3 regions of the Paenibacillus sp. SJS-P3 genome follow, and region 1 is predicted to be linked to each of the others. Evidence: riboswitches for the same ligand, from Rfam matches in the RefSeq annotation. Region 1 holds a riboswitch; each other region holds the start of a gene.
What was found. Region 1 has a riboswitch for cyclic di-AMP ahead of AC06G8_RS01070 (C40 family peptidase). Riboswitches for the same ligand answer to the same signal wherever they lie in the genome.
Positions count from the first base shown of each region.

Region 2: linked by a shared signal. The riboswitch ahead of AC06G8_RS17315 (TrkH family potassium uptake protein) and the one ahead of AC06G8_RS01070 (C40 family peptidase) in region 1 are both predicted to bind cyclic di-AMP.
Region 3: linked by a shared signal. The riboswitch ahead of AC06G8_RS00140 (G5 domain-containing protein) and the one ahead of AC06G8_RS01070 (C40 family peptidase) in region 1 are both predicted to bind cyclic di-AMP.

Region 1 is NZ_CM160043.1:228,247-232,406, reverse strand. It holds gene AC06G8_RS01085 (M1 family metallopeptidase) at 1-678, shown strand, start outside; gene AC06G8_RS01080 (hypothetical protein) at 706-1,536, shown strand; gene AC06G8_RS01075 (hypothetical protein) at 1,877-2,116, shown strand; cyclic di-AMP (ydaO/yuaA leader) riboswitch at 2,455-2,618, shown strand; gene AC06G8_RS01070 (C40 family peptidase) at 2,624-3,127, shown strand; gene AC06G8_RS01065 (M15 family metallopeptidase) at 3,527-4,039, shown strand.
Region 2 is NZ_CM160043.1:3,761,669-3,765,828, forward strand. It holds gene AC06G8_RS17310 (potassium channel family protein) at 1-399, opposite strand, end outside; gene AC06G8_RS17315 (TrkH family potassium uptake protein) at 421-1,773, opposite strand; cyclic di-AMP (ydaO/yuaA leader) riboswitch at 1,893-2,059, opposite strand; gene AC06G8_RS17320 (CPBP family intramembrane glutamic endopeptidase) at 2,297-3,937, shown strand.
Region 3 is NZ_CM160043.1:26,871-31,030, reverse strand. It holds gene rsmA (16S rRNA (adenine(1518)-N(6)/adenine(1519)-N(6))-dimethyltransferase RsmA) at 1-290, opposite strand, end outside; gene rnmV (ribonuclease M5) at 271-834, opposite strand; gene AC06G8_RS00140 (G5 domain-containing protein) at 1,051-2,202, opposite strand; cyclic di-AMP (ydaO/yuaA leader) riboswitch at 2,444-2,667, opposite strand; gene AC06G8_RS00135 (TatD family hydrolase) at 2,849-3,622, opposite strand; gene AC06G8_RS00130 (HD domain-containing protein) at 3,647-4,160, opposite strand, start outside.

The DNA of each region.
Region 1 (4,160 bases):
TACGGAGTGGAGCCCCGCACGGCGCTGGAGGCGAGCTACGTTACCGATCCCGCCCCGCTCAAGCTGCTTTCCTGGTCGTTCGGCTCGCACAGCCGGTATGCGGACAATGTCTACAGCCGCGCCAAGCTGGTGCTGACCGGCATCGAGAACCGGGTCGGCATGAACATCATGAACAAGATCATGCGGACCTATTTCAACCAATATAAATTCAAGCATCCGACCACGGCGGACTTCAAGAAAGTCGTCGAGCAGGTCAGCAAGCAGAATTGGGACGACTACTTCAGCCAGTTCGTGTACGGAGGCGAGATGGCCGACTATTCGGTCGCCTCCATCCGGGTCTCGAAGGCGGCGGACTCCGGCGCCTCCAAAATGTACGAGTCTGACGTGCTCGTCAAGCGCGGCGGCGGCGTCTACGGCCCGGTCCCGGTCACCTTCAAGTTCGCCGACGGCTCTACGGCCTCACGCACCTGGGACGGGGTTGAATCGGATATGCTCTACAAGCTGACCGCCCCCTCCCCGCTGCTCTGGGCCGCGGTCGATCCGGACCGCACCAACGTGCTGGACAACCGGCAGATGAACAACTTCCTGAAAGCCGAGGCTCCCCGCAAGCAGGAGGTCCGGATCAGCCTCGGCATCGTGAAGGCGCTGGAATGGATTGCGGGAGCGTTCGCCTGGTAGCGGCCCGAAGAGAGGAGAGTCTCAAACGTGTCTACTTATCTCAAGCAAGGGTGGCGCCTGACCATCAAGCATCTGCCGGTGGCCGTCGCCCTGTTCCTGTACCGGTTGTTGTGGGGATTTTTCCTCTACCGCTATGTCGACTCCATTATCGGACCGCTGCTTCGGCGGTATCCCGGAGCGAACGAGCCTTCGCAAGGGGCGGATGCCCTGTTCTGGGCGGAAGCCCAGTTCCGGCTGATGAAGACCGATCTCGCCCAGCCGGTCCTGTGGACGCTGGCCGCCCTGCTGCTCTCCCGCATGATCGTCACGCCGCTCATCAATGCCGGCCTGTTCTATTCCATCCACCATACCGCGGCGGGACATGAAGGCGGCACGCTATTCCTGCAGGGCATGCGCAAGGCATGGAAGCCGGTCCTGCTTCTCTACTGGGCGGAGACGCTTCTTGCCGTCGCTCCTCTCTGGTGGCTCGGCTCCCGGGCATGGGATGTGGTCAAGAACGGATCCTCCCTGCAGGAAATCGCCGTCAGCATTTTGCCTTGGGCGGCAGCGTGGCTGCTGTGGATCGGGGTTCTGCATCTGCTCAGCCTCTCCCTCCAGCTCGGAGCGGTATCCAGGCTCAAAGTCTCGGCGTCCCTATCGGCCGCCTGCAGACGGCTGCTCCCGATGGCCGGCCTCAGCCTGACCCTGCTCCTCTTCTCCGGCGTCATCGGTGCCGGCTTCAGCGCCGCAGCGATGGCATGGGCCGGATTGGCCGCCCTCGTCATCCAGCAAGCCTATCATCTCGTCCGCACGCTGCTTGACTTGTGGCTGCTGACATCACAGTACGCTTGCTGGGAGGATTCGCGTCACATTAGTTGACAAAGCAATAATTCCATCGTACAATTGTGAAAATTCTCTGACAATTATGACTTGTTTTCAAAGAGCGTCTGCCGGTTTAATACCTTCTCAGGCAATCGGGCACCCTATGCTTCCGCTCGACTCACGCATATCGGTTCCTATCCCTGAGTCGGCAGATGGGTTCCCGCTCCCCATCCGCTGCCCGCTATCGGATCGGAAGAACAGACGCAAGCAATGAAAACAACGATGGGCATGCTGTAAGCGAAGTTTCCGCACACAATCGCCGGCTCTCTCGGGGCCGCCCCCATACATCGAACAGCAGAATAGAGAAAATAACCAAACCAGAGAGGAAAATCGAACGATGACCGAACAAATTCAAGCTTATTATGAAGAGCTTCACCAATCCACCGCCGAGCTGCTTTACCGTTTTGAGCATTACGACCTGAATCCCAACACAGGCAAGGCCCTTGAGGCGATCAGCAGCGAGCACGCCCTGCTCAGCCCGGATACCGGCAGCCTGCAGGAGGAAGCCCTGATGAAGCTGGTCGGAATGAGATCCCGGCTGCTTACCCTGATGGAAGACGTCCTTTATACCGTTTGATCCGGTTGCGGAATCAGTCAAGCCCCGCCTTCTCCTGGAGAAGACGGGGCTTTTTGTAGTCGCATCCCCTTCTAAGAAAAGACAAAGAAGACTGGCGGCAGCGCCAGTCTTCTCAGTCTTCTGCGTCCGATCGGCGGCCGTCAGGAAAGGCAATGTGGAGCGATTGCCATACCGGTTGCATAAATAGGGAAGAGTCGCCATTTTGTCTGTTCAAGGGAGGTCAGCTCCCATATAATCCGGATGTAAACGCTATTTTCTTCTCGTTGAAACATGAGAATTATTAGAAAATGTCGTTTTGGGAAGGAGAAGGGGCGAAAAGCAAGAATATGTTTTCCAGTATCATCAAAATGCCGAATTCCGTTGAACATGGAAACGGGGGAACCACTTTCAGGGTGAATTGATTTTGGGCGTCCGTCAGCTATTGTCACGCATGCCGCAGGAATCATAGGGAACCTTCAACCGAACCCCACAGCTAACCTCGTAGGCTCTGGAAGGAGCTACTCAAGCTTGAAGAAGAAAGCAGCAAGCCTCATCCTCGGAATCTCTCTGTTGTTCACTGCAGGCGCAGGCAGCGCAGCGGCTGATTCCAAAATGGACGGTGTCATCAGCGATCTCGTCGGAACGCCGTACAAAACGGCCGGAACGACGACGAACGGATTCGATTGCTCCGGATTCACGTCCTATGTATTCAAGCAATTCAAGATCTCCCTGCCGCATTCCTCCTCTTCCCAAGCAGGCTTGGGCAAGAAAGTCGCGAAGGCTGATCTCAAGGCGGGCGACCTCGTGTTCTTCAATACGAGCGGCCGCGGCGTCTCGCATGTCGGAATCTATGTCGGGGACGGCAAGTTCGCCCATTCCTCGTCGAGCAAAGGCGTCATGATCAGCAGCCTGAGCGATTCCTACTACACGAAGCGTTACGTGTCCGCACGCCGGATCATGGACGACACCAAGTACGAGAAATACGCCGACGATCCAGCCGATACGGTTGACGGCAGTCCCGATGTGGACTAGCCTGTCCTGAATCCGGATCCCCTTGCGCAAACCGCAGCAGCCAGCCCTTCGGGGCGGCGGCCAGCGGTTTGTTTGCTTTTGCGCATGCTCGGCGCCCGGCTGCCGGCGTCAGCATTTTCCAGCTCGTTTCCTATCCTTACCCCATCCGCTCCAACTGGAAACAGATCCCAAGCCGATCAGCCGTTTCCTGAAGCTTTTTGCCCTTCCCGCTCGTATAAGCTTGAACAAAGCGAACGTGCAAAGGAGACCTTCATGCAGCAAAGCCCCATGACGGGCGGACAAAAGGGCCGCAGCCCCAAGTCCGCAGGCCGGACTCAGACCCGGCGCAGAAGCGGCCTCGGCTGCCTGCTGCTTGCGGCGGGACTCGTACTTGCGGCGGCTGCCCTCTTCAAGCTGGAGATGCCGCGCCTGTTCGACCGGGTCGTCCCTCCGGGACTATACCGGGAGGTGCCTCCCGTTACGCAGCTGCATCCGGTGCTGGACGGGAAAAAGGACGAGCTTATCTCGCTGGCCGCCGCAAAAGGCATCAAAGTCGTCATCACCGACGGCTTCCGCAGCTCGGCAGAGCAGGATGTCCTGTACAGCAAAGGCCGGGATGGCGACGGCTCCATCGTTACCCATGCCCGCGGCGGAGAATCCTACCACAACTACGGTCTGGCGATCGACTTCGCTCTCAAGGACCGCGGGGGCGATATTATTTGGGATATGGAATACGACGGGAACAAGAACGGCAAAGCCGACTGGCTGGAGGTCGTAGCGATCGCCAAGGGGCTCGGCTTCACATGGGGCGGCGACTGGCCCAAGTTCCCGGACAATCCCCATCTGCAAATGGACTTCGGCTATTCGATCTGGGAGCTGAAAAACGGCAATCGTCCTCCGGAGGACGGAACAGCTGCCGAGGAGAAGAAATAGCCGTCGAATGCATGCATGAATGAAAACGCCTTGCGGCTTCGCAGGCGTTTTCTTGATTTACCAACTATTCACAAATCGTTAGCACCTGCTTAATCATTCTTACTTACGCTGTGGAAGTGCA
Region 2 (4,160 bases), 1.4 Mb from region 1:
GACCCTGATTCCCATATCCCGCTCCGGATAGATGACCCTGTCGACGCCAAGCTTGTCCAGCACCCGGCCGTGCAGCTCCGATACCGCCTTCACGACGACCTTGCCGACTCCGGAATCCTTGACCAGTATCGCCGCCATAATGCTCGACTGGATGTCTCCCCCGATGGCCACGATGCAGCAGTCGAAGTTGCGGATGCCGATCGCGCGCAGCGCATCCTCGTCCGTCGCGTCGGCGCATAGCGTATGGGTGAGCACGGCGCTCATATCGTCCACCAGCTCCTCGCTGCGGTCGATGCCGAGCACCTCATAGCCGAGCTGCATGAGCTCCTTGCCCAGGCTGGAGCCGAATCGGCCCAGCCCGATGACGCAGTATTGCTCTCCTTTTGAACTCTTTCCCATTGTGTCTCTTTATTTCCTTTCCTATCCGATGATAATCTTGCCTTCTGGATTTTTATATAATTCCTTGCCTTGCTTCGGTCTCAGCGCGTATGCCATCGTCAGCGGACCGAGCCGGCCGGCGAACATCGTCAGGCTGAGCAGCAGCTTGCTGACATCCTTCAGGCTGGTCGTGATTCCCGTGCTGAGCCCGACGGTGCCGAATGCCGATACCGTCTCGAACAGGATCCGCAGGAAATCGCGGTCCTCGACGGTGCAGAGCACCATCGTCACGACGAGCACGAGCGCAAGCGACAGCATCGTGATCGTCAAAGCCTTCATGATGCGCTCCTTGCCCAGCCGGTAGCGGAAGAGGACGATGTCCTCCCTGCCGCGGATCATAGCGCCCATCGCGGCGACGAGCGTCATGAACGTCGTCGTCTTGATGCCGCCGCCCGTCGAGCCCGGCGATGCCCCGATGAACATGAGGATGATCATGAAGAACAAGCTCGCCTGGCGCATCGCGCCGATATCGAGCGAGTTGGCTCCCGCCGTGCGCGTCGTGACGGATTGGAAGAAGGCTGCGAGCACCTTGCCTCCGAAGCCGAGCGGCTCCATCGTTTTGGCGTTGGAATATTCGAAGATGAAGATGACGACCGCTCCGATGACGATCAGGCTGCCCGTGGCCAGCAAGACCACTTTGGAATGGAGGGAGAACCTGCGGTTGTTCCTCCATTCCATCAGATCGGACAACACGATGAAGCCGAGGCCTCCTGTAACGATCAGCACCATCGTCACGATATTGACGAGCGGATCCGACACATAGCCGGTGAGGCTCCGATAATCGCCGAAGATGTCGAAGCCGGAGTTGTTGAACATGGATACGCCGTGGAAGATGCCGAAGTAAACGGCGCGGCCGATCGGCATGTCCGATGCGAAGCGGACCGCGTACAGCAGCGCTCCCGCCGCTTCGATGACGAGGGAATACAGCAGAACTTTGCGGATAAGCCGGACGATTCCCTCTATGGAGCTCTGGTTCATCGCTTCCTGCAGCAGCAGCCGGTCCTTGAGCGAGATGCGCTTGCGCAGCACGAGGGCGAACAGCGTCGCCATCGTCATGAAGCCGAGCCCTCCGATCTGAATAAGCAGAAGAATGATGATCTGGCCTGCAATCGAATAGTGGGTGCCGGTATCCACGACGACGAGGCCTGTGACGCAAGCCGCCGAAGTAGCGGTGAACAGGGCGTCGATCCACCTCGTGCCCTCTCCGCCGGCCGTTGCGAACGGCTGCATCAGCAGCAGCGAGCCGATGCCGATCATGACGGCGAATCCGGCGACGAGAATGCGCGGCGGCGACAATTTGAAAGCTTGCTTGAATACTGAAGACCATGATTGCATGCCGGCGACTCTCCTTTTGTCTCCATATCCCTGCCGATCGCGAAGTCCTGGCATCGTAAGCCTGTCGCTTCGGAAGCACAAAAAAAAGCACTGGAAACCCAAGTGCCTGTGCGCCCTGCGAGTCCGGTCAAGCAGCCTCCGAGGTTAGCTGTCGGATTCGGGCATGACGGCTGCCCTATCCGCTCCCGGCAGGCAGCCGCCTGCGCCGGAACGGAATTCACCCCAAGCTGCGCCAGGCAGCTATATGGTTCCCCCGTATTCTTTGGAAATTCGGCTGTTCTATATGGTCGGATTTGATTATATAGGATAGAGGACAGGTTACCAATGTCCCAATCCAAGCTTGCGGAGCGATATGGGACGGAAAATAGTGCTGGGACAAGTCCAGCAAGGCGTAATCCTGCCCTTGCTCTTTCTTTTGCGCGAAATCTCGATCTCTCCCTGCCGCGGCGTGGATAATTTGAAAGCCGCTGTGGTAAGGTTATAAAAGCTTGCCCTGCAGTCAGGCATCGTCAGGAGGACAATCATGAACAGCTCCGAGTTGGAGAAAAGCTATCGTAAGTATTTCTGGACGGGAATCATTGGAGCCGCCATCTTCCTGATTTTGCAGATCATCCCTTCCTTCGCGGGAGGGCTGTCGGGAGAGGAAGCTTCCGACAAGCCTGTTCCCAAGGGCGAGGCGCAGCAGGCAGCGATGGCTTTCGCCCGGCAGCTGACCGGCTCCGAGCCTCTCGCCGCTCATACGGTCCACCAATCCGACCGGGACATAACCGGTTATCTGAGCAAAGAAAAGCTGTCCAAAAAATTCGAGGAAGGACCCGGCAAGATCGTTCCGGCCGATACATGGCAGGTGTCTCTCTCCCTGCCCGAAGGGCAGATGTTCGTCGAGGTCGGCATGTCCAGCGGCCGGGTGATCGGCTGGAAGCAGGTGTTCACGCCCTCTGCCGGAGAATCCGCGGACGTCCTTGCCCCCAGCGCGGAACAGCTTGACCGGCTTGCCGCCAAGCAAGCCGCCGAGCTCGGCTACGGCAAGCTGGAGAGGATCGGTGAATCGGCGGGCTACAAGACGGTGTATGCCGTGCAAGGAGGAGGGATCGGCCAAGCCCGCCTCACCATAGAGGCGGCTCCTCCTTCCGCCGCCGCAGCTGAGCCTGGCGGCAAGACCGTCCTGGCGGAGTTCATGCCGCGCTATGAAGTGCCCAAGGATTACCTCGCCTACACGGCGGATCAGGATCGGATCGCCTCCAGCCTGTCGCTGCTGGGCAATCTGCTGCCGAGCGGAATCCTGTTCGTTCTCGCCGTCATCTATTCGATCGTCATGAGGAAGTACAGCTCCTTCCGCCGCGGCTGGGCGATCAGCCTCGTGTTTCTCGGCTTCTATGCCATCAACAACCTGAACATGCTCGACGGCCTCCGGGCCATGTATGGAGCGCGGCCCAACGCCGAGACCGTCGTCCTGGTCCAGCTCGTCATCACGATGGGCCTCACCTTCCTGCTCGCTCTGTCCGCCTACTTCTCCCTCGTCGCCGGGGATGGGCTATGGCGCGCGCAGGGCAGGCGGCTGTGGCTGACCTCCCGCGAGTCCCGCTTCGGAGAGACCGCTTGGAGCAGCATGAAGCTTGCCTATGTGCTCGGCTTCATCCTTCTCGGCCTGCAGACCGTTATCTTGATCGGCCTGTCGGCATTTACCGGAGCTTGGTCGACAAGCGACGTAACCCAGTCGCCCTACAACCTCGCCGCTCCGCTGCTGATGCCGCTGCTGGCGTGGTGCGCAGCCATCCAGGAGGAAGCCGTCTATCGCCTGTTCGGCATCGGCCTGCTGATGAAGTGGCTGAAAAACCCGTTCGTCGCCTGCCTCATCCCTACGATCATCTGGGCGCTCGGACATGTGACCTATCCGATCTACCCGTCTACGACGAGGCTGATCGAGCTGACGATTCTCGGCCTTCTGTTCGGATACATCTTCCTTCGGTTCGGATTTTTCACGGCGGTATTCGCCCATGCCATCATGGACTCCGTGCTGATGTCGATCTCGCTCTTCCTCATCGGAGGAGGCGGCAACATCCTTGCGGGCATCGTCTACATCGTCGCGCCTGCCGGCGTCGCCTGGGCGATGAAATGGTACGGCTCGCGGCGGAGCAGCAGCATTCCGCTGGCGCCGGGCTGAGATTGCGCTCCCTATCACGCTGGAACTCAAAGGGGCTGTCCCTAAAGCCGATGGCTTTGGGGCAGCCCCTTCTCCTACGCGTAGCCGCGAGGGCACCCTGCAAGGCTCGTTTCGAGCCTTGCGCATCCTCTCCGCGAAGCCGCAAGGTGACCTATAAGGCTCGTTTCGAGCCTTGCATCCCTACGCGAAGCCGCGAGGGGCACCCTGTAAGGCTCGTTTCGAG
Region 3 (4,160 bases), 200 kb from region 1:
ACGATATGCACATTCTCGTCGGCTTCCAGCACTTCCTGAAGAATCGGGATCAGCCGCCGGTCGATCTCGACCGCTGCCACCTTGCCCGCTTCCCTTGCCAGCTGCTGGGTCAACGCGCCGATGCCGGGACCGATCTCCAGCGCCCCTTTGGTGGGGTCCAGTCCGGCCGCGGTTACGATCTTGTTCAGAATATTGGGGTCGATCAGGAAGTTCTGCCCCAGGCTCTTCTTGAAGGAGAAACCATGCCTCTCGATGATTTCCTTCGTTCTTCTAGGTGTCGCTACGTCCATGGGCGATCTCCTCCTCCATCTGCCGCAAGGCTTGTCCGAATTCTTCCTTCGTGATCTGAAAGCTGGCGCAGCGCTTCAGGAACTGCTTGCCGTTGCAATAGCCGATGCCCAGCCGGTTGCCCATGAGCAAGCGCCGCCGGGCCGCATCGCTATGCACCAGCAGACCCGCTTCCAGCAGATCACCGTTTGAGATTTCCGCCTTCTCTGGATCTCCCTCCGTCCGAACGGACGCCAGAGCCCTCCTGACCGCTTCGGGAGAAGCGTTCTCCACTCCGATGTCGCCTTTGTACAGGGCGTCCTCCTGCGGCAGAAAAGCATGCTTGCAGCCAGGCACCCGCTGCGAGACGATTTTGCGTATTCTCTCTCCTGCATGGTCGGGATCGGTGAAGATGATGACTCCCCGACGCTGCATGGCGAGCTCGATCCGGCGCAGCACTTCCTCGCCGATCGCCGAGCCGTTCGTTTCGATCGTGTCGGCTTCCACGGCGCGCCGAATCGCTGCCGTGTCGTCCTTGCCCTCCACGACGATAATTTCTTTGATCAAGGCCTTGTCTCCTTTAATTCAATACGCGTTTGAGGGGTATAAAAAGAAAAAGAGGCTTGAGCCTCTTGAATGACAGCCAGGTCCGAATCCGGACTGCGGCCGGAAAAGGACAGCAGTGGTACTAGCATGGGCCAAAAAAGCCCTCTCTACTCTCCTCATGCCCGGTAAACGTCCAAAACGGGACCGCCTCGTAGAGGCGGACCCGTATCGCTTGAATCAGCTCAGCTTCGGCTTGGTTGGACCCAGCACGTATACGGTGTATCCGCGCTTCTTGCCGAACTGCCTCGCGTAAGATTCACTCTCGTAGAACACGTCGATCTTCTTGCCGTTGATCGCGCTCCCCGTATCTTCTGCACGACGGAAGCCGATTCCTTCTATATATACCCACCATCCCAACGGGATGACATCCGGGTCGACTGCAATGGTACGGCCTTCCGATACTTTTGCTCCGGAAGCAGTGATGCCGTAGCCGGCATCGCCTTTGGATTTGCCCGTAGAGGCCAAGCCGGCGGTATAAGCCGTCAGGGTTACGTTGTTCAGCACTTTCTTGGCTTTGAGCGATAGGCCCGATTTGGTGACGGATTGCGATGCCGAAGACGCCGCGCTGAGAGCGACTGCTTTAGGCTTCGGCTTTTCCTTGGTGCCGACCGCAACGATCTTGTTCACGGCGGGCTGTTCCATCGATTTGGCGAGCAGCGTCATGGATACCATCTTGCCATCCTGGTATACCTTTTCGAAGGTTTTGACCAATTGGCCATTTTGGCCGGCCTTCACCATTTTTAGCTGCCCCTTTTCCAAGGTAGCATCCTCTTTGCGGATGACGGTGAAAGGAATATCGTGCTTTGTCGTGGTCGTATGCTTGTCGATTCGCAGCACCCGAATCGTCATGTTCGGTTTCAGCTGCGAGGAGGTGTCAGGGAAAATTTTGTCTTGCTCGCGAATCGGAATATTGGACTCTCCGATCGCGGCCTTCACGGTTTTTTCGGTCGTGTACACCGTCGTAGTCTTTCCGTCAGCCATAATCGTCACCGGCACAGCCTGATCGACAATGATCCGGTCCCCATCCTTGAGCGCCGCGCTCAGCGGAACTGAAATCTGGTCGTGCGGTCCGACAGTTATAGCTTGTTCATCCAGTAGGTGCTGCAGGACATCCTGCTTCGTGCTCAGGATCGTTTCCTGTCCGTTCAACACTACGGAGACGTTCTTCTCAGACGTTCCGTGCAACAACACCAAAAACATGAAAGTCATCGCGATTGAGATAATTAAGCTCAGTAGGATCAAACGCAGGTTTTCATGCTTCCATCGCCATTGGAAAGACTTGCTGGATGATCGTTGTACATGGGTGTCCTTAAAGGGAATTGCGCCCACTTCTTCGGTCCTCCTTACATAGCCCCGCCGCCTCGTGTTACGCATGACTATTTAAGACGCGACTATTAGGTTTTGTACGTGCCGAGCAGCACGCCTATCAACCTCTTGCTTCACCTCCACGGTTAACCCTATGTCGACGGTTTACGCAATATTCAAACAAAAAGAAGCCGTCGACAGAGGATCTGTATCGTGGCTTCCCGGGTTGGTCACGCTGAACACATGGAAAGTGGAGCACGAGGTTGATCTCTCTTATATGCGCTTACGAGGTTAGCTGACGGGTTCGGACAAGAGAGCTGCCCTATTCGCCTACTTGGCCTGCTCAAGGCCTTTTGGCAAAATTCACCCCTGGAAAAGGTCAGTTCGTCCATCCAGTCCGCTCCGGAATATCATGTCATCCGGGACTGCATGGAATCGCTGCTTGGTTCCCCCGCTCTCCCTTGTGGGGAGATTAAGCGAATGAATACAAAACTGCATCACTCAAAGCTCTGAGTTGAATCATACAGTTTTGGTCAACCGATTGTAAAGAAGAGATAAAAGACTCTTTCAGCCAAATTAGAGGAAAATCCGGCCGTTTTTGGCGGTTTGATGGAGCGAAAATATAATTTTTCTCAACCAAGCACCTTTTTACAAGCTTTTTCGCCCGATTTTAAGAAAGCTGGAAACATTTTCTTGCATTTGCGGATGTGATGGAAACGATCTCATTCACATTTTTACCTTTTATTTCCGCCGCTGTCTCGGCAACCAATGCCACGAATGCGGACTCATTCCGCTTCCCTCGATGAGGATGAGGAGCCAGATATGGGGAGTCCGTTTCGATCAGCAGACGGTCCAGTGGAACCTGCGCAAGAACTTCTTTCGGCACCCTGGCATTCTTGAATGTCACCGGCCCGCCGAACGAAATATAGAAGTTCATGTCCAGACACTGCTTGGCGGTCTCCCAGCTGCCGGAGAAGCAGTGCATGATGCCTCCGACCTCAGCCGCCTTCTCTTCCCGAAGAATGCGGACGACATCCTCATGGGCATCGCGGTTATGAATGACGATCGGCTTGCCCGTACGCTTCGCGATGCGGATCTGCTCCCGGAATACTTGCTGCTGGACATCCTTGGGAGCGGTATCCCAATAATAGTCCAGTCCGATTTCCCCGATAGCGACGACCTTTGGATGCGCCATCAGCGCCTCCACCCGTTCGAGGTCCCCTTCCCTCACATCGGCGCTGTCCGTCGGATGCCACCCGACAATGGCGTAGATGAACGGATATTTTTCGGCAAGTTCCAGCGTCGTCGGAATCGTCTCGCGGTTGAATCCGACATTGAACATCAGCTCCACGCCCGCGTCGCGGGCGCGCTGGATTACTTCCTCGCGGTCATTGTCGAATTTGGGGGAGTCCAGATGCGTATGCGTGTCAATCAATCCTGCCATGTTTCGACTCCTTTCGAATACGGCCTACAGGCCAAGTCTTTCCCGAATTTCCGGTTCCATGCGATAGCTGAGCAGCGAAGCCGCTTCGGCATCGTAGAAGAGCCGGTATTGGCCGCGGTGCATGCCCGTTATCGACCTCACTACATCGGACTGCGCGGATATTTCCGTCAGCTGCATGGAGCTGTCAAGAAGCAGGATCGGAGGCTTGCCCCGGTTTCCTTCCTCCTGCTTGTCCATTCCCGAACGATACACATGATAGGGAAGATCATAAGGGAAATCAATCTCCAGCTCGTAATCGCGGTCCATTCCAGCGGCGGCCAGCCGTTCGCAGAAAAACTGGGCGTCTGATTCATGTTCGCGGTCGAAGGTTATATATTTGTACAATTTGCGATTAAGGAATCGGGTGCATAATGATGCCAGCAACTTATCCTCCTCTTCGGTCCAAGCGGCAAAAACCGTTTGGACAAGCGATTCGTCCAGCTTCAAATAAGAAACCACATCCAGCTCCTGGTTGAACAGCCGCTTGATCGGCTCGGGA